2 linked regions of the Endozoicomonas sp. GU-1 genome follow. The protein of the gene in region 2 interacts with the protein of the main gene of each other region in a pairwise test. Links are inferred from orthologs where the notes say so. Each region holds a gene or a part of one and is shown on either strand. Other genes may lie near its edges. The genes, in order: uvrD and lpdA.

Region 1 (12,152 bases), 2.1 Mb from region 2 along the record:
TGCTGGTTCCCAGTGCCTTTCATGCTTTTGCCAAAAACCCTCTGCCATTCGGCCTCCGTGTGCAGATGCTGCAATGCTTTATTGATGAAGCAGAAGCTGGCTGCCCCCTGGAGGTATGTGACCTGGAAGCAGAACTGCTGGAACAGAATCCCGGCAGGCCGGTATACACCTATGACCTGATGGCAGCCTTGACCAGTCAGTACCAGGATAAAGCCACACTGTCCTTCATCAGAGGGCCGGATAATGCCAGGCCTGAAACCTGGAACCGATTTTATAAATCACAGGAAATTGAGGAAACGTGGCCGATCTTTACTGCCACTGAACGGGTGGCCATCCGCAGCAGTGAGGTCCGCAATATTCTTGAATCCGCAAAAATAGCCGATGATCTTCAGCAGGGGTTGAATATGCTGCTACCTTCTGTTCAGGCCTTTATTATCAATAACAACTTATACCAGACAGGGAACCCATGAAGCTTTCAGGTCTTGATGCCCGCGATGTACAGGTTCAGGAAGAGGCAAAGGTTTATTCAGGCTTTCTGAAGCTCTTTAAATACACGATTACGCATCGGCTCTTTAACGGGGGAATCAGCCGTCCCCTGATCCGTGAAGCCACCGTCAGGCCACCCTCTGTGGGCGTTATATTGTTTGATCCGGTGCATGACCAGGTAGTTCTGGTGGAGCAATTCCGCATGGGGCCTTTTTTGAGTGACGATGACCCCTGGTTGCTGGAAGTGGTTGCCGGCATCAGTGAGCCTGGCGAAACCTTGGAAGAAGTTGCCCTGCGCGAAGTAGAGGAAGAGACCGGTTATCAGATTACCTCATTAATGCCGGTCTCGGATTTCTATGTCAGCCCCGGTGCCAGTAACGAAAAGCTCAAGCTGTTCTGTGGTCTGGTAGACGCCACGGCTGCTGGCGGCCTTTTCGGTGTTGCCGATGAAGGGGAGGATATCAAGGTTCATGTTCTTCCCTTCCAGGAAGCTTATGATATGGTGGAAGACGGAAGGATTGCCAATGCTCCAGCGGTCATTGCATTGCAATGGCTTAAGCTGCATCACCATGAGTTATGCCAACATGAAAAATAACCTCTTCCCAACCTGGCTCCGGCAACGGTATGCCTTTATCTTTATTGTCACCTTTTTTGCGGTGACGCTCGCTGGATGCCAGACCAACGGCAAGATTTTCCCTGAATTGAAGCAGGAAAAGCTCACAAAGGATAATAATTGGACCATATTCCCCTTTATCAGCCACGCTAAAGTCCCATCCGAGGATCTTATTCAGCTTGAACGTATGTTGTTGGTCCAACTGCCCTCGAAAGGTATAAAAAACCCTACAATTTATCACTTACCTAAAACTTTCTCGGTTCCGGATTACCTTTCCGAGGTGTTCCAGGTTGAGCAAGCGCGCGTGTGGGCCATCAGTCAACACATCAAGTACTCCATATCCGCTGAAATTCTTGAATGGCACTTTGACCAGCAGAATCGCTTTTCCACAGCTCTGAGTTTGAAAGTTAATGATTTATCATCGGGAGACCTGGTTTGGAGCATAGATGGCCTGGGAGAAGGGCGACCTGGTGAAGCGGCCTACGATGTGAGCCGCAGACTGATTGCTGATCTGGTGGCTGCCATGCCGCTTCAATAAGGCACCGGAAAACGGATACCAATTAATCAAAAACGAGAGAAAAGGACATGCTCTACGTACTCAGGGATGATAATAATCAGGTGTGTGCCGTTTCAGAGAAACCACTGTCCAATGAGTGGCAACAGACTGGGATGGACGACGAAAGCCTGATGCTCTTTCTGCACAATAATCCGGAAATCAGCTCCGGCATTATGGCGTCTTCTGATGCCGATTTCATCCGGGTACTTGAGGATGTGATCGATCTATTAATTGATAAGCAGATCATCCAGTTTACTGAGTTTCCCGATGTTGTTCAGGCAAAACTACTCCATCGTCGCAGATATCGTGAAAGTCTCAGGAGTAATGCGGATACTACGCAGCTTCTGGAAGATGGTGATGACAGCATCTTTTAATTGAAAATCGGCGATCGTCAGAGCCAGATGGCTTTCATATGAATTCTTAATGCCTGGTCAGCAGGCTATCTTTCCGCCGAAATCATCCCCGGTGGTGTTATTCGGGCATTGATGGTTGGCCAGTTTTCCGGCCAGCGGCTCTGGGTTTCCATTGATATATTGGGCACCATCAGCGTTGTTTCATCAACCCGTTCCGGAAACAAGATCCCGTCCAGGTGATCAATTTCATGCAGCATAACCCTGGCGGCAAACCCATCCAGAACAGCCTCAATAATATTGCCCTGATCATCAAAGCCCCTGACTTTGACGTTTGCCGGTCTGTTCACCCATCCTCTGATACCCGGAACGGACAAACACCCCTCCCATGTCCAGCAGGTTTCCTGACTGACTTCTATGATCTGGGGATTGATCCAGAATGAAAGCGGAATATCGGGCACGGCGGGATAACGTGATTTCGTCTCTTCAGTCACGCCTATGCACAATACCCTTGACCCCCAGCCAATCTGAGGCGCGGCAATACCAATACCGTTTGCCTCAATTTGCCTGTTACGCAGAGTCTGGAGATTGTGCTGGAAATCATCGGTCAATATATCATCAACACACACCTGTTGATGTTGCTGAAAAAGCAGGGGATCACCCATGATGACCAGATCCGGGCTATCAGGCAAACGCATCATGACAAGAACCACTCCACATCTGGTTATGATCAATCAGTGTAACTTAATGACCCCGCAGAACGGTGAAAATTCCACTGAAGCACTGATCAGCATCAGGCAAAATATGATTTCATAGCGACTTCTACTTATAATTGCTGCTCAATTTACGTTTATTAAGCACCATGAACAGAACTTATCGCTTACTTGTTTCCTGCCCGGACGCTACAGGCATCGTAGCCACCGTCAGTGACTTTATCGCCAGACACGGCGGCTGGATTGTTGAAGCCAATCATCACTCTGATCCAGTGACCAGGCGCTTTTACATGCGCAACGAAATCAAAGCGGACAGTCTGCCTTTTTCTCTGGATGAATTTAAACATCATTTCACCCCTGTTGCTGAAAAACTCAGTCTGGACTGGCGCATCAATGACTCAGGAATCCCACAGCGTGTTGCCCTTCTGGCCAGTAAAGAGGCCCACTGCCTGTCTGACCTGCTTTACCGCTGGCGAAGTGGCGACCTGAACATGGAAATACCCTGTGTCATCTCCAATCATGAAGATTTGCGCAGCTATGTGGAGTGGCATGGTATTCCCTATCACCATGTACCTGTGGATAAAGGGGATAAGGCATCGGCCTTCGAGGCAATGACATCACTGCTGGAGCAGTACCGTGTTGATACAGTTGTACTTGCACGCTATATGCAAATTTTGCCACCGCAACTGTGTGAGCAGTATGCCGACCGTGTCATTAATATCCATCACAGCTTTCTGCCTTCCTTTGTGGGTGCCAAGCCCTACCATCAGGCCTACGAGCGAGGCGTTAAGCTGGTGGGTGCCACATGCCACTACGTGACGGAAATCCTTGATGCGGGCCCGATCATCGAGCAGGACGTCATCCGGGTTGGGCATCACCACTTGCCAGAAGATATGGTGCGCTTAGGAAAGGATGTCGAGAAAAGTGTACTGGCGCGGGGATTGAGGTATCACATCGAAGACCGGGTTATTGTTGATGGCAGCAAGACCATTATTTTAGGATAGTGCTATACGATTGCCGCCATCCTGTGGATAAGCTGTGAAAGTCTGTGCATAAGCTATGAATACACAGGGTATAACCAATCCATGACGCAGATATCGCTCAGGGAAGAGTCATGAAACTACAGTCCTGCCCCTGTTGCCGGGGTAAAGCCATATTTGCCGACCTGATCATCGGCAAAGGCAGTCAACGGGTAAAAATGTGGCAGGTCAGCTGCACTGGCTGTGGTTTATCCACAGAAATGGATGAAGATAAGAGATATGTGGCAAAACGCTGGAATCTTCGCCAGGAGTACGCAAATCTGAAAATGTGGGTAACATTGCTGGCAGGGCTACTGCCAGCGTCGATTATCATCAGTCTGCTGCTTGGCAACCTGATGGGTATCAGCCTGATCAGCTGAGTTTATCACTCTTCTTCACCGTACCCTGAATACAACTGGTGATATTATCCACAAGCTGGTTGATAAACTTCGCATAGCTTTCAGGTCCGGATTGAATATTTTCTGCTAATGGGTCAAGTACACCAACTCGTACGGAAAGCCCTTCTGTCAGCCGCTCAATATAAGCAGGCTGAAACTGTGGTTCCCGGAAAATACAAGCTGACCCCGCTTTGTCCAACTGCCCCTTCAGGCTTACCAGGTGCCGGGCCCCGGGTTGCTGCTCAGGATTCAGGGTGAAATAGCCGGCAACTTCCAATCCATACTGCTCTTGTAAATAGCCATAGGCATTATGAAAAACGAAAAATGGCTGCCTGCCTGATTGTTCTACTTTTTGACCGTTGCGCACGTCCGTCTGGTCCATGCTGTTCAGAAACAGAGCAAGATTACGCTGATAGCGAGACTGGTTAACCTTGTCCACAGACATCAACACCCGGGCCATCTCTCTGGCAATAACTCTGGCGTTATCGGTGCTCAACCAGATATGAGGGTCATAGTCACCATGATCGTGATGCTCTCCATGCTCGTGAATATGGTGCTCATGCTCTTCACTGCTGCGCAGGCGAATACCGTGCATGTCCATCGCGGATACGGCTTTTACCCCCTTTGCCGAGGCCAGCATTTTGGGCAGGAACGTCTCCATTGAAGGGCCTACCCAGAAAATGACATCCGCATTTCTTAACTTGCGGGCATCAGAGGGCTTGAGGCTATGGCTGTGAGGTGAGCTTCCCGGAGGCAACAATACCTCAGTATCAGTCACCCCCTCCGTCACCGCCTGGGCAATCAGCTGCAAGGGCTTGATGCTGGCCAGCACTTTTGGTGATTCTGCACGCGCACAAAAGCTGGCAGTCATTAGCAACACTGATATCAGCAACTGTTTAATGGGGACAAACTGCATACGAAAACCGCTTCTTTTGGAAAGCGTTATAATATAACACTTCAATCTAAATAGGTATCAGGATGAATGGTCTACACTGAAGGCGGTCAATTTTGCCCCGAAGGCTAACGGCATGAGCAAGCTTCAAACTTAAAGAGTTCTGTTGTCATACAATCAGCCTTTCAGGATTATCCCTTAGGTTATCTCAATACTACTATCGGGGAATATTCGTGCCATACTGGACAAAACTTCCATGTAAGTATTCAAGCCTGACTCCGCTTTGTAATGGCCCCACTCTGGCTACCAGAAGTGGTGATATCGGATTCTATGTAACGGTCTCTGGTGATGACAGCTTCGTGTTTGAACACACTGTGATTGTTGGTCGCAGTAACAATTTGCTGGTTCACTCGAACAAGATGCTGGGAGTGTACACAAGTAATCTGAACAAACACAGGCAAGCCGTGTTTTTTCGTTTCAAGGGTGACCCTCTCACTGCTTTAGGGGCCTGCGATATTGCTCACCTTTGGTCTCGTGGGCATCGCCACTCGGGTGTTCAGGATTTTGAAGGAACAACACAGCAACGAGTTGGATTCTCCAGTGCTCACTGGAAAGGATATCGTTCAGCTATCGCAGGGCTTGGCTCGTGTGCTTTTGGAGACGCAGCCAGAAGGCGATTGGAGAAGTACCAAAACAGATCACAACTCACGCCCAAAAATGTGATCTGCTCAGAAATGGCCACTCTTCTCTATCAACTATTCGTTATTGAAGAAGACGAGAGTATGGGTTTCATCAAACTTGATGCCAAGCATTCGCTTCCCGGGACCCTGGCTTTATATCTTTTTGAGAGCCCTTTTTGGAATCTTGCTGGCCGGGGAAAATAATAGACGCCTCCTGGACCATTAACGAAAGGGAAACAAACCTCTACCCGGGAGTAAGCAAAGGCTCGCAGTTATTTGAAGTGGTTATACCAACTCCGCCTTCTAAATATGATAATGAACAAGTCATTTTGGACCGCTGGGCAAGGCGGAATGACGAGTAATAGCAAAGCTATTGCGAGGAATTCCAACGAAGATCCAGCGGTTCAAGATGGCTGCGCAGTTCATATTTAGAAGGTGGAGTTGGTATTAGATGCCTTCCCAGTAATCTTCCCCAAAGATGGCGCTGAGCCGTTTGTCTTCTTCCCGATCCTCAAGTGCTCTGCGGATTTGCAGGGAACGCTTGGAACCTTTCTGCTCAAGTTCAGGACGGATCAGGTGCTCATCCAGAATGAACTCTTTCTCGGCTTTTTTACCTTTTCCCATAACAGCATCCTCTTCTTGTATTTGTTATTAAATGATGCCTGATTACGATTACCAAAATATTAAATTACTGCTCGTACGACAACTACTCATGTCGTATAAAAATGTGCGATAAATCGCACAAATCAACCATTACAAGACCTCATGGCGCAGTTTCGCTAAACTCTCACTGTTCTGGAAAATACTCTCCCCATCACCAGGGGGCATCGACTTCTGACTGAAAGATTCTTATGGACGTAACCTCAATACTTGATTCACTGAATGATGCACAGCGCAGTGCTGTTGCAGCTCCCGTCAGCTCTATGCTGGTTCTGGCCGGTGCCGGTAGTGGTAAAACCCGCGTGCTTGTCCACCGGATCGCCTGGCTGGTGCAGGCTGAAGCCATGTCCCCTTATTCGGTGATGGCGGTAACCTTCACCAACAAGGCCGCGGCAGAGATGCGCTCACGTATTGAGGAACTGCTGGGCATCGCCCCCAGGGGAATGTGGGTGGGTACGTTTCATGGTCTTTCCCACCGTCTGCTCAGGGCACACTGGAAGGAAACAGGGCTGCCCGAAAACTTTCAGATTCTGGACAGCGACGATCAGCTGCGCGTGCTCAAGCGGATCATGAAAGCCATGCAGCTGGATGAACAGAAGTGGCCGCCACGTCAGGCCCAGTGGTTTATCAACAGCAAAAAAGATGAAGGACTTCGTCCCGATTACATCGATCCCGGTTACGACCCATTCGAACGCACCATGGTTGATGTTTATCGACGCTACCATGAATACTGCGAACAGGTGGGAGTGGTGGACTTCGGGGAGCTGCTGCTGCGGGCACACGAGCTGCTGCTGAAGCGGGCCGATATTCTCCAGCATTACCGTGAACGTTTCCGATACATTCTGGTGGATGAGTTTCAGGATACCAACGCCGTGCAGTATGCCTGGCTGCGATTGCTGGCGGGAGACCAGGACAAGCTGATGGTGGTGGGTGATGATGACCAGTCCATTTATGGCTGGCGCGGTGCCAGAATTGAGAATATACGTCAGTTCACCCATGACTTCCCCAATGCCCAGACCATCAAGCTGGAACAGAATTACCGCTCTACCGGCAATATCCTGCAGGCCGCCAATGCCGTTATTGCCAATAACCCGGATCGTCTGGGAAAAGAGCTGCGTACCGATGGTGATAAAGGCGAGCCAGTGCACCTGTACGCTGGCTTTAACGAGATGGACGAAGCCCGATTTATTACTGACCGGATTAAAGATGCCATCACCAAAGGCACGGCCCGCAGCGATATTGCCATCCTTTACCGGTCCAATGCGCAGTCCCGTATTCTTGAAGAGGCGATGCTCCGGGCTGCGATCCCCTATCGAATCTACGGTGGGCAGCGCTTCTTTGAACGGGCAGAGATCAAAAACGCTCTGGCCTATCTCCGGCTTGTCCGCTCGCCGGATGACGACACCTCTCTGGAGCGGGTGATCAATATTCCCACCCGGGGTATCGGTGAGAAAACTGTAGAAAAGCTCAGAGAGGCGGCCCGTAGTCAGGGTATTTCTCTCTGGCAGGCATTAAAGAACCTGGTGGCAGCCTCAGCGGTGGGCGGTAAGGCGGGTAAATCCATGGCCACTTTTGTGGAACTGATCGAGTCCCTGAGCCATGCCGGTGAAACACTGGATCTGGGTGAGCTATCCGACCATGTGGTCACCATGAGCGGCCTGATTGACCACCACAGCAAAGAGAAAGGCGAGAAAGGTCAGGCCCGGGTGGAAAACCTGGAGGAACTGGTGAATGCCTGTCGTCAGTTTGATATGGACGAACTGTTCCTTGATGACGAGCAGGGGGAAGAAACCGAAACCATGACGCCCCTGGATGCCTTCCTGGCCAATGCCGCACTGGAAGCGGGCACCAGTCAGGCCGATCAGTTCCAGGACAGCGTGCAGATGATGACGCTTCACTCTGCCAAGGGGCTGGAGTTTCCGCTGGTCTTTCTGGCCGGTATGGAGGAGGGGTTATTCCCCCATAAAATGTCGTTGGATGAAGGCAACCTTGAGGAAGAGCGTCGGCTTTGTTATGTGGGTATTACCCGAGCCATGAAAACCCTGTATCTGACCTATGCCGAAAGCCGACGTCTGTACGGCAGTGAAACCATGAACCGCCCTTCCCGTTTTATTCGGGAGATCCCCGGTGAACTGCTCCAGGAAGTGCGCCTTGGTGGCACCATTACCCGACCGGTAGCGACTCGCATGGCACCGGCATCCCCTGACCATGGTCTGTCACTGGGCCAACGCGTCCATCACAACGTGTTTGGTGAGGGAATCGTGATTAATTACGAAGGTGATGGCAACCAGGCCCGGGTGCAGGTCAATTTTGATTCTGAAGGTGCTAAATGGTTGATGATGGCTTACGCCAACCTGTCTCCAATCTAAGGGCATGGCTGGAAACCCGTTTCCAGCGTTCCTCTGTTAACACCGTCCGGGCTGAGTACTGGGGCTTGACGAAGAATCAAAGCCTGGCGGCACCTTTAGAAGCGTGCATATTTCCTGCCTATGCCTGCTGCTGTGCTTTCAGCTCCTGCGACGTTTTTGCCCCTTTGGCAATCAGGCGTTCTGCGCACGCAGGGTTGCTCCTGTGTTTGGCGAGGTCCAGTGGTGTGATGCCAGGGCGTTCAGTAGCGACGGCATTGACATTCGCTCCCTTGAAGAGCAGCGCTTCCACGCAATCGACCCTTTCCCAATTGGCTGCGTGGTGCAGAGGAGTGAGGCCAAATGTACAGGTAACGTGGATATCTATCCCCGGGGTGTCGAGCAGCAACTTCAGGCTATCGGTGTTACCCTTTGCGGCGGCCCAGTGTAAAGGAGTGAGACCATAGACATCCTTGGCATTGATATCCACCCCGGGGTGAGCAATCAGCAATTTCAGGCAATCAGTGTGACAGGGGTTACCATTTGTGGCAGCCCAGTGTAAAGGAGTGAAACCATCGTCTTCGAGGGCACTGACATTCACTCCCGGGGTCTTGAGCATCACCTTGAGGGAATCGGTGTCACCACAAAAGGCGACCATGTGTAAAAGGGTGGATCCATCGCTTAAGGTAGCGTTGACATTCGCGCCCGCCATGCACAAAAGCTCCAGGCATTTGCTATTCCTTTCCTGCAAAGTAATTAACAACAGACGTTTATCCAAAGGTATGCTGGCACCATGATCGGCTTTAATCTTCAGAATCAGTGCCAGTGCTCGCCAATTTCCGGAGCGGCAGGCGTACTCCTCTAGCGATTTGGATTCGCAAAGCAATGGCAGCACGGGAAGCTTCTGACATTCGGAACAGCGGCGTTGGCCCAGTTTAAGTTGCTGCTGATCAGTCAGTAGGGGAATACAACCAAGGTGAAGCTGGCATCCGTACTGACACGATGCCTTGACTTGCAACCGGCCAGCAAATTCGTTTGTGGTGCCGCCATCTTGCTCCTGACAGATACTACATTTAAACAACTGATCGCCAGTATTAACCCTGACACTATCCATGTTTGCACCTGTATTCATGACTATTAACTGCCATGAGACAATAAGCCGCAGAGGAAGTTCCTTATCCTGAGTAACTGCCATTTTTTTCCTGTTCGCAACAAAACCTCAACAGGCCCTGAGGCTCCTGCGTCGAAGCCTCGTTATTAATGGCAGCTTGTCAGCTTCCACCTATCCAATTACTATGCTTCTGTCGTGTTCCCCATAAATAAGATTACGAAAACAGGGTCCTTACATGAAACGTCGTAATTTATTGTCCTCTTTCGGCGTCGCTGCCGCAGTTGCAGCACTGGCAGGCTGTGGCCAGGGTGAACAACCGCAGCAAACCACCAATACCGGATCATTAGCACCAGAAGCTCAAAAAGCCATCGAGTGGAAGCTGGTGACGTCCTGGCCCAAAAATTTCCCGGGTCTGGGTATCGCGCCTGAGCGCTTTGCCGAGTCCGTTAATAAAATGAGTAATGGCCGACTGACCGTCAAAGTGTATGGCGGCGGTGAACTGGTACCACCTCTGGAAGTCTTTGATGCCGTATCCAGCGGCACGGCGGATATGGGTCACAGTGGCGCTTATTACTGGAAGGGTAAAGACCCGGCCACCCAGTTTTTACTGCCGTTCCCTTTGGCTTGAACGCCCAGGAAATCAGCAGCTGGATTCACTATGGTGGCGGGCAGGCACTCTGGGACGAAGTGTATAAACCATTCAATGTGAAACCGATGGCCGGTGGCAACACCGGGGTTCAGATGGCGGGCTGGTTCAACAAGGAGATCAACAGCCTGGATGACCTGAAAGGTCTGAAAATGCGCATCCCGGGTATGGGCGGTGAAGTACTGCAGCGCCTTGGCGGGGTTCCTGTGAATATCCCCGGTGGCGAGCTATTTACAGCGCTTCAGACCGGCGCTATTGATGCGACTGAGTGGGTCGGCCCATACAATGACCTGGCTTTTGGTTTCTATAAGGCCGCTTCTTACTACTACTATCCGGGCTGGCATGAGCCAGGCAGCATGATGGAATTCACCATCAATCTGGATGCCTGGAATAAACTGCCAGAAGACCTGCAGGCCATTGTCAAAACGGCAGCCCGCGCGGCAAACCAGGACATGATTGATGAGTACACCGCACGGAATAATGCGGCGTTGCAACAGCTGGTGAATGAGCACGGGGTAACCGTAAAACGTTTGCCGGATGACGTACTTGCTGAACTGAAAAAGGTGGCTGATGAGATTACCGAGGAAGTTGCGGACACCAGCGATGTGGCTGGACGGGTTTATCAATCGTTCAGCGAGTTCCGCGAGCAGTCCAAGGCTTACCACAGTATTTCAGAAGTCGCTTTTTATGAAGCCCGATCTTTTGAGTAATTGACAACGTTCTTGCCGCAATGGACGCCACCGTCACCCTGTGATGGTGGCGTCATCACCTCTGACCCGACGGATAAATGTCTCAGGGCAACAAATCCCATTTTCTCCAACGCTGGAACCAGGGCACTTACCTGATCATCCAGCCCTGTGTGCATAAAGAGATCGAGCGGTGCTGACTCTGCATCAAACCCGGCCGGGTCCAACAGGCTGACAACCCTGCGGGCAATAGCAGAGCCTGAGTCGATCCAGTGAATGTCGGCAGATACCTGCTGCAACGCTGTTCTCAGCAAAGGGAAGTGGGTACAGCCAAGAACTACCACATCCGGTACCTGTTCTTCGGCAAAAAAAGGGCCCAGAATCCGGTGCAGATCGTGCTCTGAAACCAGCTCACCCCGAAGGTGCCGTTCAGCCATCTGTACCAATTCGCTGGAACCCACTCGAATCACCTGACAGTCCCCGGCAAAATCATCAATCAGCTGGTCGGTATAGCTGCGGGCAATCGTGCCCGGTGTCGCCAGAAGCCCGATGCAGCGTTTTTTTGAGTACTCACTGGCCGTCTTGATGGCTGGCACTACGCCAACAACGGGGAAATCCAGCTCTTCGCGTACCCTGGGCAGTGAGATGGTACTGGCGGTATTGCAAGCAATGACGGCGAGCGAGGGGTCAAACTGTTCGGCTAACGCATTCAGGCAGAGGCTGGTACGCTCAATCACTTCCTGCTCGGGCTTTGGGCCGTAGGGAAACCCCTGAGTATCGGAACAGTAAACCACCGGAGCATAAGGTAAAGCCTGCTTTATTTCCTGATAGATACTGAGGCCGCCGACACCGGAATCAAAAATAACGATCGGCTTTACCTTTGTATTCACGGCTGTTTTCACAAGATGTTTCCACAAAAATGGTTTATTCAGCTTTTGACCATCAACAGAGTGATGAAGTTTCTCCAACCGCCATTGATGACGCAATAAGCGTTGTT
Region 2 (12,224 bases):
ATCAGGTGGCTTATGCAACAGCTGTTTCCGCCGAGGTCAGAACAGAGTCCCGTGGTGCTCATGCCCGTAATGATTACCAGGAGCGGGATGATGAAAACTGGCTGGCGCACTCGCTTTACTCACCGATTGATCAATCAGTAAGTAAGCGTGCTGTTAACTTTGCTCCGGCAACCATGGAGGCATTTCCTCCCAAGGCAAGAAGCTACTGAGGGAGAGAGGCTTATGAAGGTAAGTATCTATCGCTATAACCCGGAAGCCGACAAAAAGCCCTACATGATGGACTTTGATGTCGATATCCCGGAAGGCCGGGACCTGATGGTTCTGGACGTTCTGAATCTGATTAAAGAGCAGGATCCAACGCTGGTTTACCGACGTTCCTGTCGAGAGGGTGTTTGTGGCTCCGATGGCTTGAGTATTGGCGGTACCAATGGTCTGGCTTGCATTACCCCTTTGTCAGAAGCTGTCAGGGGAAATAAGCTGGTCATTCGTCCACTGCCCGGGTTGCCAGTAATCAGAGACCTGGTGGTTGATATGAGTCTGTTCTACAAACAGTACGAAAAGATCAAGCCATACCTGATTAACGATACGCCAGCGCCAGCCATTGAACGGCTTCAGTCCCCGGAAGACAGGGAGAAGCTGGATGGGCTTTATGAGTGTATTCTTTGCGCCTGCTGCTCAACAGCCTGCCCTTCCTTCTGGTGGAACCCTGATAAATTTGTTGGTCCTTCCGGCCTGTTGCAAGCTTATCGTTTCCTTGCCGATAGCAGGGATACAGCGACAGAGGAGCGTCTGGCAGATCTTGATGACCCATTCAGTGTTTTCCGTTGCCGGGGGATCATGAACTGCGTCAATGTCTGCCCCAAAGGCTTGAACCCGACACGGGCTATTGGTCATATCAGACAGATGTTGTTTAAGAGTGCAACATAGTATAGTTGTTGGTCATTCCAGCCTGTCTTTGCTGGTTGGTGGTAAAAAGGTACCCCTGTAAACCGGGGTACTCAAGAACCATAAAGCTGAAAAGTCAGCTATGCTCTGTCAGGAGAGTGCAGGCGACCTCTGACAATACAAAGCCTGTAATTGAATATATTTTTAAACTAAATAAATTGTGCTGCTGCCATCCGGAATTATGGGGCCGCAATAGCTTGAACCAGCAGGGGCGGTCGGAAAACATCCGACCCTATCTGAGGGGGATCGTTCACTGACTGCCTATCGACATCATCAGTGACCTCTGTTTTCAGCCAGTCAGGCTTGTCAAAGCAGATTTCCCGGGATAAGCCCCAGACTCACGGGGTAATGATCATGCAAGAAGGTGTAATGCAGCGGATGTGGAGTTCTTCCCACATTGCAGGGGGAAATGCTGCATACGTCGAGGATATGTACGAACGCTATCTGCGCGATCCCAACAGCGTAGAAGTACAGTGGCGTGACTATTTTGAAAAGTTGCCCCCGGTAAGTGGTGGTGGAGCGGATGTTCCACATTCTACCATCCAGGAAAATTTCATCCTTATGGCGCGTCAGCGTCAGACTACCCGCCCGATTCAGACTTCATCGGTTTCCAGTGATCATGAACGCAAGCAGGTTCAGGTTTTGCGTTTGATCAGTGCTTTTCGGATTCGCGGTCATCAGCAGGCTGTTATCGATCCTCTTGGTGTGATGAAGCGGGAAGAGTTTCCTGATCTATCCCTGGCATACCACGGTCTCAGTGAAGCGGACCTGGATACCGAGTTTCATACTTCAACGCTGTTTATTGGCAAGGAACACGCTTCTCTGCGGGAGATATACGATGCCTTAAAAGCCACCTATTGCCAGTCAATTGGTGTTGAATATATGCACATTCCCCAGACAGAAGAACGCCGCTGGTTTCAGAGTCGTATGGAAAGTGTTCGCAGCCGCCCGGAGGTAGGAGTAGAAGCCAAGCTGCACTTGCTGGAACGATTGACTGCAGCGGAAGGTCTGGAAAAATACCTGGGGACCAAGTTTCCCGGAACCAAACGGTTTGGCCTGGAAGGTGGTGAGTCTCTGATCCCCATGCTGGATGAGATTATTCAGCGCTCCGGCTCCTATGGTTCGAAGGAGCTGGTGATCGGCATGGCTCACCGTGGCCGCTTGAACGTACTGGTCAATATTCTGGGTAAGAAACCCGGAGATCTGTTTGACGAATTTGAAGGCAAGAAGCTGGTTGAACGTGGCTCCGGTGATGTGAAATACCATCAGGGCTTTTCTTCCAATGTGATGACGCCGGGTGGTGAGGTACATCTTGCCCTGATGTTTAACCCATCGCATCTGGAAATTGTTACCCCGGTGGTTGAGGGTTCAGTCAGAGCCCGTCAGGATCGCCGAAAAGATTCAGTGGGCAACAAAGTAGTCCCAATTGCCATTCACGGTGATGCCGCTTTTGCGGGGCAGGGGGTTGTGATGGAAACCCTGCAGATGTCCCAGACCCGTGCCTATAAAACCGGTGGCACCATCCATATCATCATTAACAATCAGGTCGGCTTTACCACCAGTTTCCGCGAAGATGCCCGTTCGACAGAATACTGTACCGATGTTGCCAAGATTGTCGGGGCACCGATCCTTCATGTTAACGGTGATGACCCTGAGGCGGTTCAGTTTGCCACCAAACTGGCCCTTGATTACCGCATGGAGTTCCATAAAGACATTGTTGTAGACCTGGTCTGTTACCGTCGTCGCGGGCACAATGAGGCGGATGAGCCTTCCGCCACTCAGCCGATGATGTACAGCAAGATTAAATCCCACACGACCACCAGGGATCTTTATGCCAAGGTTCTGCTGGGCGAAGGTGTGATCAGTGAGGCGGCTGATAAAGAGCTGGTAGAGAGTTTCCGTAATGCCCTGGACAACGGTGAGCATGTGGTCAAGGCCCTGGTGAAAGAGCCTAATAAAGAGCTCTTTGTGGACTGGGCTCCCTATCTTGGTCACGAATGGACCGCCCGCCATGATACCCGTGTCGCTGTGGGAACACTGCAATCATTAGGCCAGAAGCTGTGTGAAATTCCCGAAGGTTTTGTGCTGCAGCGGCAGGTCAGCAAGATCGTTGAGGATCGTCGCAAAATGGCGGCAGGAGCCCTGCCGATTAACTGGGGGTGTGCTGAACTGCTGGCCTATGCGTCACTGCTGATGGAAGGCAGTGAGGTTCGAATTACCGGGCAGGATGTCGGTCGGGGAACTTTTTCTCACCGCCATGCGGTATTCCATAACCAGAAAGATGGCTCGACTCTGGTGAACCTGACCAAACTTTCCCCGGAGCAGCCACGGTTCCAGATCTGGGACTCATTCCTGTCCGAAGAAGCAGTTCTGGCTTTTGAGTACGGCTACGCAGCAACAACGCCCAATGCACTGGTTATCTGGGAAGCTCAGTTTGGTGATTTTGCCAACGGTGCCCAGGTGGTTATTGACCAGTTTATTTCCAGTGGCGAGCACAAGTGGGGGCGCCTGTCAGGCCTCACCATGCTGCTGCCCCATGGTTATGAAGGTCAAGGACCGGAGCACTCATCGGCAAGGCTTGAGCGTTTCTTGCAGCTGTGTGCCGAACACAATATTCAGGTTTGCGTTCCGACAACGCCAGCCCAGGTGTTCCACATGTTGAGACGGCAGATGCTGCGTCCGCTGCGTAAACCGTTGGTGGCATTTACCCCCAAGAGTCTGCTCCGTCACAAACAGGCCACCTCCTCACTGGAAGAGCTGGCAGAGGGCAGTTTCCGGACGATTATCCCTGAGGTTGACGGTCATGAGCCATCAGCGATCACCCGGATGATTATGTGCTCAGGAAAGGTCTACTATGACCTGCTGGAAAAGAAGAGAACGGAAGGGCTGACTGATACGGTGATTATCCGCATTGAACAGCTTTACCCATTCCCTCAGGACGATCTGGATGAACTCATTGTCAGTTATCCAAACCTGAAAGATGTGGTCTGGTGTCAGGAAGAGCCAATGAACCAGGGGGCGTGGTACTGTAGTCAGCATCACATGCGTCGCTCAGTTGTCGTTCATCCGAATAAAACAATGAGTCTCAAGTACGCAGGGCGCGAAGCATCAGCCGCTCCGGCATGTGGCTATATGTCAATACATGCCCAGGAACAGCAGCAATTGGTAAATGATGCTTTCAGCATTTGAATAATGATAATTTACTGCTCATGCTGAGCAGTAATATTGGTTAAACGGCCAGCAGGTACTATTTATCGATCTGGCCAGAGCGTTTAACACAGTTTCTGTGAATAACGCTCAAAGGGGCAAAGACGCAAAGGATCAATAATGGCCACAGAAATTAAAGCACCTACCTTTCCTGAATCCGTTGCTGATGGCACCGTTGCAACCTGGCACAAGCAGCCCGGTGAACAATGCCATCGGGATGAACTGTTGGTTGATATCGAAACCGATAAAGTGGTTCTTGAAGTTGTGGCACCGGCAGATGGTGTTTTGAGTGAAATTATCAAGCCTGAAGGTGAAGTTGTTCTCAGCAGTGAAGTGGTTGGAATTTTCCAGGAGGGGGCTTCTGCTGGCACCGCCCCGGCTGAAGCTTCAGCCACTCCGGCATCTGCACCGGAAGCCATTAAGGAAGAGCCCATTCTTAATCCTGCAGCACGCAGGATGGCTGATGAGAAAGGCCTTGATCCTGCAGTCATTCCCGGTACTGGTAAAGGTGGTCGTGTAACCAAGGAAGATGTGGTTCGTCATGTTGAAGGTGGTGCTCAGGGGGCACCAGCCCCGGCGGTTGCTGCCACTCCGGCAGTGTCCACGGCTGCTGCACCAGCACCTCAGGTCGAGGCAACCGCACCGGTGTTTGCCGGTGAGCGTGTAGAGAAACGGGTACCCATGACCCGCCTGCGAGCCAAGGTTGCCGAGCGTCTGGTTCAGGCCCAGCAGAATGCGGCCATGTTGACTACTTTCAACGAGATCAACATGAAACCGGTTATGGAGCTTCGTGCCCAGTACAAAGATGCCTTTGAGAAGCGTCATGGCGTACGACTTGGTTTTATGTCTTTCTTTGTCAAGGCCTGTGTTGAAGCGCTCCGCCGTCATCCAGTGGTCAACGCCTCTATTGATGGCAATGATATTGTCTACCATGGCTACCAGGATATTGGTGTTGCCGTTTCCAGTGATCGCGGGCTGGTAGTACCAGTGCTTCGTAACACCGAAGATATGAGCCTTGCTGATATTGAGGCAAAGATTCGTGAGTTCGGTAAAAAGGCAATGGATGGCAAGCTCGGCATCGATGAAATGACCGGTGGAACGTTCACCATTTCCAATGGCGGTGTATTCGGTTCACTGTTGTCAACGCCCATCCTGAATCCACCACAGTCGGCCATCCTGGGAATGCATAAAATTCAGGAACGTCCCATGGCGGTTAACGGCAAGGTTGAAATTTTACCCATGATGTACCTTGCCCTGTCCTACGACCACCGACTGCTGGATGGCAAGGACGCAGTCACCTTTCTCGTGACCATCAAGGAACTGCTGGAAGATCCGGCCAGAATGCTTCTGGACGTTTGATTCCGGATTGTACCGGGCAGCCTTATTTTTTCTATTAAGCGGTGCTGCCCATTATTGACTTGACCCGTATACCTTGTTTTATAAACCGTTTTGGAAATAACTTATGGCAAATCAGTTCGACGTGGTAGTTATTGGCGCAGGCCCTGCCGGTTACGTCTGTGCTATTCGTGCAGCCCAGCTGGGGCTGAAAACTGCCTGTATCGAGAAGTGGTCCGATGACAAGGGCAAGGCCAAACTGGGCGGCACCTGCCTGAATGTTGGCTGTATCCCTTCCAAGGCCCTTCTGGATAGCTCCCACAAATACATTGAAGCCAAGGAAGATTTTGCCAGGCATGGCATTAAGCACAGCGGTGTAGACATCGATGTCCCAGCCATGCTTGCCCGTAAGGACAATATTGTGAACCAGCTGACTACCGGTGTTACCGGTCTGTTCAAGGCAAATGGTGTGAGCTTGCTGGAAGGTGCCGGTAAAGTGCTGTCTGGCAAGCAGGTTGAATTAACCAGGGCTGACGGTTCTGTCGAAGTGGTTGATGCTGCCAACGTGGTGATTGCCACCGGCTCCCGTCCCATTGAAATTCCCCCCACACCGCTGACTGAAGGCCTTATTGTTGACTCTACCGGTGCTCTTGAGTTTCAGGAAGTCCCGAAGCGTCTCGGGGTTATTGGTGCCGGTGTTATTGGTCTGGAACTGGGGTCTGTCTGGGGAAGGCTCGGTGCTGAAGTGGTTGTCCTTGAAGCCCAGGATAAATTCCTGGCCCTGGCTGACCAGCAAATCGCCAAAGAAACCCAGAAGATTTTCAAAAAGCAGGGACTGGACATTCGCCTGGGTGCACGGGTGACCGGTTCTGAAGTCAAGGGTAGCGAAGTTGAAGTTACCTATCAGGATGCCAATGGTGATGAACAGAAGCTGACCTTTGATAAACTGATTGTTGCTGTCGGTCGTCGCCCCTATACAGAAAACCTGCTGGCTACTGACTCCGGTGTCAATCTGGATGAACGCGGTTTTATTTTCGTTGATGATAACTGTGCCACTGACGTTCCCGGCGTTTATGCGGTTGGAGACGTGGTCCGGGGCCCGATGCTCGCTCATAAGGGCAGTGAAGAAGGCATTATGGTGGCAGAAATCATTGCTGGTCAGAAAGCACAGATGAACTATGACCTGATTCCTTCGGTGATTTATACTCACCCTGAAGTGGCATGGGTTGGTAAAACCGAAGAAGAAGTTAAGGCCAGTGGTGACGAGTACAAAGTGGGTACCTTCCCGTTTGCCGCCAGTGGTCGTGCGCTGGCTGCCAATGATACCCATGGCATGGTCAAGGTGATTGCCGACAAGGTAACGGACCGTATTCTTGGCGTTCATGTTGTGGGCCCAAGTGCAGCCGAGTTGGTGCAACAGGGGGTTATTGCCATGGAGTTCGCTGCCAGCAGTGAAGATCTTGCGCTGACCATTTTCTCACACCCAACCCTGAGTGAAGCGCTGCACGAAGCAGTTCTGGCGGTTGATGGCCACGCTATCCATATTGCCAATCGCAAACGTCGTTAAACGTATCTTAAGGGGAGCGGTCAGGGTCGACTTGCTCCTTTCTTCATAGACAATATCCAGGGATATGGTTTGACGAGAAACTTAAAAACAACGCTCAAATAAGAAAGAGGGCCGCGTCAGAATGAATCTTCATGAATATCAGGGCAAACAACTCTTTGCCAAATATGGACTGCCCGTCTCTCAGGGCGTCGCCGCAGATACGCCAGAGCAGGCCGCTGCTGCTGCCGATGAAATCGGTGGTAATCAGTGGGTGGTTAAGGCTCAGGTGCACGCCGGTGGTCGTGGTAAGGCGGGTGGTGTGAAACTGGTCTCCAGCAAAGACGAAATCCGCGCGTTCGCCGAGCAGTGGTTAGGTAAAAACCTGGTCACTTATCAGACCGATGAAAATGGCCAGCCGGTCAGCAAGATACTGGTTGAAAGCTGCACTGATATTGATCAAGAGCTTTATCTTGGCGCTGTTGTTGATCGCGCAACCCGTCGCATCGTGTTTATGGCCTCCACTGAAGGTGGGGTTGAAATTGAGAAGGTGGCGGAAGAAACACCGGAAAAAATCCTCAAGGCGACCATTGATCCCCTGACCGGTGCCCAACCTTATCAGGCCCGTGAGCTGGCTTTTAAACTGGGTCTGGAAGGAAAGCAGATCAAGCAGTTTACCCAGATTTTCCTTGGTCTGGCGAAACTCTTCCAGGAGTGTGACCTTGCCCTGCTGGAGATCAACCCGCTGGTAATCACCAAAGAAGGTGACTTGCACTGCCTGGATGCGAAAATCAACATTGATAGCAACGCCCTGTACCGTCAGCCACAGTTGAAAGCCATGCATGACCCTTCCCAGGAAGATGCCCGTGAAGCCCATGCCGCTGAGTGGGAGCTTAACTACGTCGCACTGGATGGCAACATTGGCTGCATGGTGAATGGTGCAGGCCTTGCCATGGGCACCATGGATATTGTCAAGCTGCATGGCGGTGCGCCTGCCAACTTCCTGGATGTTGGTGGTGGTGCAACCAAAGAGCGTGTCACCGAAGCCTTCAAGATCATTCTTTCCGATGACAGTGTGAAAGCCGTTCTGGTCAATATCTTTGGTGGTATTGTCCGCTGTGACCTGATTGCTGAAGGTATTATCGGTGCGGTTAAAGAAGTCGGCGTTGAAGTTCCTGTCGTGGTTCGCCTGGAAGGCAACAATGCTGATCTGGGTGCACAGACCCTTGCCAACAGTGGACTTGATATCATCGCGGCCAACAGTTTGACCGAGGCTGCCCAACAGGTAGTTAAGGCAGCGGGGAACCAGTAATGAGCATTTTAATTAATAAAGACACCAAAGTTATCTGCCAGGGGTTCACCGGTGCCCAGGGGACTTTTCACTCCGAACAGGCCATTGCTTACGGCACTTGCATGGTGGGTGGCGTAACACCGGGCAAAGGTGGTCAGACTCATCTGGACCTGCCCGTCTTCAATACGGTGGCTGAAGCGGTTGATCAGACCGGTGCAGAAGCGTCGGTTATCTATGTTCCTGCGCCTTTCTGTAAGGACTCCATTCTTGAAGCTGCTTATGCTGGCATCAAGTTGATTGTCTGCATCACTGAAGGTATTCCTACGCTGGACATGCTGGAATGCAAGGTCAAGTGTGATGAGTTGGGTGTTCGTCTTATCGGTCCCAACTGTCCGGGTGTTATCACGCCGGGTGAGTGCAAGATCGGTATTATGCCGGGCCATATTCATCTGCCGGGCAAGGTGGGTATTGTTTCCCGTTCCGGTACGCTGACCTATGAAGCGGTCAAACAGACCACCGATTATGGCTTTGGCCAGTCTACCTGTGTTGGTATTGGTGGTGACCCTATTCCCGGTTCCAACTTTATCGATATTCTGGAACTGTTCCAGAATGATGATAAGACGGAAGCCATCGTGATGATTGGTGAAATCGGTGGTTCTGCTGAAGAAGAAGCGGCTGCTTATATCAAGGAGCATGTCACCAAACCTGTTGTCTCTTACATTGCCGGTGTGACAGCGCCTCCGGGCAAGCGTATGGGCCATGCCGGTGCGATTATTGCCGGTGGTAAGGGGACTGCCGATGAGAAGTTTGCAGCACTTGAATCTGCAGGTGTCAAGACGGTTCGCAGCCTGGCGGATATCGGTGAAGCTCTGAAAGAAGTGACCGGTTGGTAAAACAACCGGTTCAGGCAACACGAAAAAGGCCGGATTTATATCCGGCCTTTTTGTGATGGAAAATACTGGGTCAGAGGTCAGGCGGCGTAAGCATCTTCAAGGATTTCACGGGAAGTATTGAGATCCTGGTCACCGGTCTCTGACAGAGCCGTCATGCCATGGGCTTCCAGAGCCTTGATCACGTTCTCAATCTGGTTGTGCTCAACACCATACTGTGACAATCGTGTTTTTACACCCAGGGATTCAAAGAAATCGCGGGTTTTCTCAATAGCGAGATCAACCTTTTCATCGTCGCTACCTTCTCTGATATCCCAAACGCGTTCTGCATACTGCACCAGTTTTGCCCGCTTCTTATCTTTGCGCAGCTTCCACAGGGATGGCAGAACCACTGCCAGACTCTGGGCGTGGTCCAGGCCAAACAAGTCAGTCAGCTCGTGGCCAATCATATGGGTGCCCCAGTCCTGGGGAACGCCGACACCAATATAGCCATTCAGGGCCGAAGTGGCACTCCACATCAGGTTGGCACGGGCATCGTAGTTGTCTGGCTCAGCCAGTGTTACCGGGCCCACTTCAATCAGCGTTTGCAGAATACCTTCCGCCATACGATCCTGAATCCGGGCGTCAACAGGGTAGGTAACATACTGTTCAAGTACATGAACAAAGGCATCCACTACGCCATTGGCGATTTGCACCGGTGGCAGGGTGAAGGTCAGTGATGGGTCCAGAATGGAAAACTGAGGGTAGAGCAGTGGACTCATAACCGGCAGTTTGCCAATGTCGTGAGAAATAACGGCACCCATGTTCATCTCAGAACCTGTGGCCGGTAAGGTGGCAACCGTACCCAGTGGAATGGCGGAGGTGATCGGCGCACCGGCAAAACCAGCCTTGAGCAGATCCACTTCGTCACCTTCATAAGGTGCCGCTGCGGCAACAAACTTGGTGCCATCCATGACAGAGCCGCCACCAACCGCCAGTAGGAAGTCAATGTTTTCAGCGCGGACGATCTCAACAGCTTTCATCAGGGTGTTAAAGGTTGGGTTTGGCTCGATACCGCTGAACTCAAAAACTTCACGGTTACCTAATCCGGCCAGCACCTTTTCCAGGGTACCGAATTTCTTAACACTGCCACCGCCGTAAAGGACCAGTACTTTGGCATTAGCCGGTACCAGTTGATCCAGTTCCTGCAGACGGTCCTGGCCAAACACAATGTGGGTTGGATTCTGATAATTAAAATTCATCATTGCGATTCTTCCTCATGAAATATCCTAGCCAGCGTAGATTATCCTTTCTGTGCAGGAATAGAATAACCATAACTGGCAAAGTCATGCCTAAAACGATCAGTGGTTGTTTTTTTATGTATTGGGTGAAGCTATGCTGTGCCTAAATTACCGATCAGAAGATAAGACATGACGCCATTAGCCCAGACCCTCTCTCCTTTGGCCAAAGAAGAGGGCTATAACAAAACCCATATTCCCGGCGTTGGCGTTTTTAAAGCCAGCGAATCCAGAGAACGTGAGCCACTGTGCTATAGCCAGGGTATTTTCATTGTAGCCCAGAGTGCAAAACGGATTTACCTGGAACAGCAGGCTCATGAATATAATCCGGATAACTATCTGGTACTGACTTTGCCTATTCCTGCGGAATGCGAAACCATTGTTGCTGAAGATAAGCCATTGTTGTCCATGCTGGTCGATATCGATATCAGCCTGTTGCATCCGCTGGTGCGATTGTTCGACCACCATCAACAGGCGACAGACACCATGGAAGATCTGTTAGAGGCACAAAGCAGTTTATATGTCAGCCCGGTGACGGATGCTTTCTCAGCAACGGTGTTAAGGCTGGCTCAGTGCCTTCACTCGCCGCTGGAGAGTGAAGCCTTGGGAAAAGGGCTGGTGCAAGAGTTGCTTTTTCATGTTCTTAACGGAGATCAGGCTGCACCATTATTTGCCCTGGCCAGACACAATACGCACATTGCCCGTCTGGAGCGGGCAATGAAGTATATGCACGAGCATTATGATCAGTCCCTTGATGTTGGGCACCTGGCCTCTATGGCTAATATGAGCCCATCAACCTTTCATCGTAATTTCCGGTATATGACATCATCGTCGCCTATTCAGTACCTGAAGAAACTGCGCCTGAGTCGGGCCAGAGAGTTGTTACAGGATCACGGGGTCAGAGTAAAGCAGGCAGCTGCAGAGGTTGGCTATGAGAGCCCAACGCAATTCAGCAGGGAATTCAAACGTTACTTCGGGTTAACGCCTCAGGCATGTGCGGCAGCCTGATTTTTTCAGGCGGTGGCAGGGTTGATTAAGTAGTTAACCAAATGAAATCATATATTTCTGACTAAGTTGTCAGTCACTCTGCGGCGTTGCAACTCCGGTCACATAGCTACGGCTATGCTCCCTACGTTGCGCCTTGCATAGCAACTGCCCACTTAGCCAGAAATATACGATTCCATTTGGCCAACTACTTATTAGCCATTGTCTGAAGTTACTTTCAATTTCATTGCTGCCTTTTTCTGGTGTTCTTATAGCCATCGTCATGAAATTTCCTTATCCTCGCGCTTTTTTTCAGGAGCCTGCCAGTGGATGCCCTTGATCTGAATCCGGATAAATATCGACTTGCCAGAGCTCTACGTCCTTTCTCATATTCTGTTGCCCTGGTAACCTGCGGCCTTGGCGTGGTAATGGCTTATCAGCAGGGTGTTGGCGACTGGCGCAGAGCACTGCTGGTTATGTTGGCTGGCGTATTGCTTCAGGCTGCCAGCAATCTTGCCAATGACCATGCTGATCTGGTGTTGTGGAAAAAACGTTCTGGAGAGTTGGCAAGGCAGGTGGTTAAGCAAATTCATCGAAACTTTATCCTGGCGGGGTTTTGTGCCCTGATTGCCTGCATGATGGGACTATTGTTGGTAATCGATGTTGGCTGGCCGTTATTGTTGCTTGGTGTCTTTGGTGTCGTCGGTGGTTACTTTTATACCGGAGAACCCATTGTCTATAAACATCGCGGC

Evidence for each region.
Region 1: the proteins of lpdA (region 2) and uvrD interact in binary tests that used the Escherichia coli proteins (3 or more experiments, as listed by UniProt). The link is inferred for Endozoicomonas sp. GU-1 from one-to-one orthologs.

The regions. Positions count from the first base shown.
Region 1 is NZ_CP114771.1:3,614,401-3,626,552, forward strand. The notes cover bases 6,232-9,147. They hold uvrD (DNA helicase II), read left to right. Parts: upstream 6,232-6,558; coding sequence 6,559-8,736; downstream 8,737-9,147. Other genes in these bases: O3276_RS15150 (hypothetical protein), read right to left, coding at 6,232-6,331; O3276_RS15160 (ankyrin repeat domain-containing protein), read right to left, coding at 8,855-9,147. Also shown: O3276_RS15105 (nucleotidyl transferase family protein), read left to right, coding at 1-470; O3276_RS15110 (NUDIX domain-containing protein), read left to right, coding at 467-1,081; O3276_RS15115 (hypothetical protein), read left to right, coding at 1,056-1,637; O3276_RS15120 (hypothetical protein), read left to right, coding at 1,685-2,029; def (peptide deformylase), read right to left, coding at 2,095-2,706; purU (formyltetrahydrofolate deformylase), read left to right, coding at 2,868-3,722; O3276_RS15135 (Lar family restriction alleviation protein), read left to right, coding at 3,833-4,117; zinc ABC transporter substrate-binding protein ZnuA, read right to left, coding at 4,110-5,051; O3276_RS15145 (hypothetical protein), read left to right, coding at 5,261-5,911; more of O3276_RS15150, read right to left, coding at 6,155-6,231; more of O3276_RS15160, read right to left, coding at 9,148-9,844; murI (glutamate racemase), read right to left, coding at 11,155-12,045. UniProt on the Escherichia coli protein: A helicase with DNA-dependent ATPase activity. Unwinds DNA duplexes with 3'-5' polarity. Translocates on single-stranded DNA with 3'-5' polarity. Initiates unwinding more efficiently from a nicked substrate than double-stranded DNA.
Region 2 is NZ_CP114771.1:1,472,814-1,485,037, reverse strand. Bases 4,847-7,834 are described here. They hold lpdA (dihydrolipoyl dehydrogenase), read left to right. Parts: upstream 4,847-5,614; coding sequence 5,615-7,054; downstream 7,055-7,834. Other genes in these bases: sucC (ADP-forming succinate--CoA ligase subunit beta), read left to right, coding at 7,176-7,834; odhB (2-oxoglutarate dehydrogenase complex dihydrolipoyllysine-residue succinyltransferase), read left to right, coding at 4,847-5,511. In the rest of the region: O3276_RS06080 (succinate dehydrogenase iron-sulfur subunit), read left to right, coding at 223-927; O3276_RS06075 (2-oxoglutarate dehydrogenase E1 component), read left to right, coding at 1,300-4,134; more of odhB, read left to right, coding at 4,273-4,846; more of sucC, read left to right, coding at 7,835-8,342; sucD (succinate--CoA ligase subunit alpha), read left to right, coding at 8,342-9,214; O3276_RS06050 (iron-containing alcohol dehydrogenase), read right to left, coding at 9,292-10,455; O3276_RS06045 (AraC family transcriptional regulator), read left to right, coding at 10,621-11,496; O3276_RS06040 (prenyltransferase), read left to right, coding at 11,799-12,224. UniProt on the Escherichia coli protein: Lipoamide dehydrogenase is a component of the glycine cleavage system as well as of the alpha-ketoacid dehydrogenase complexes.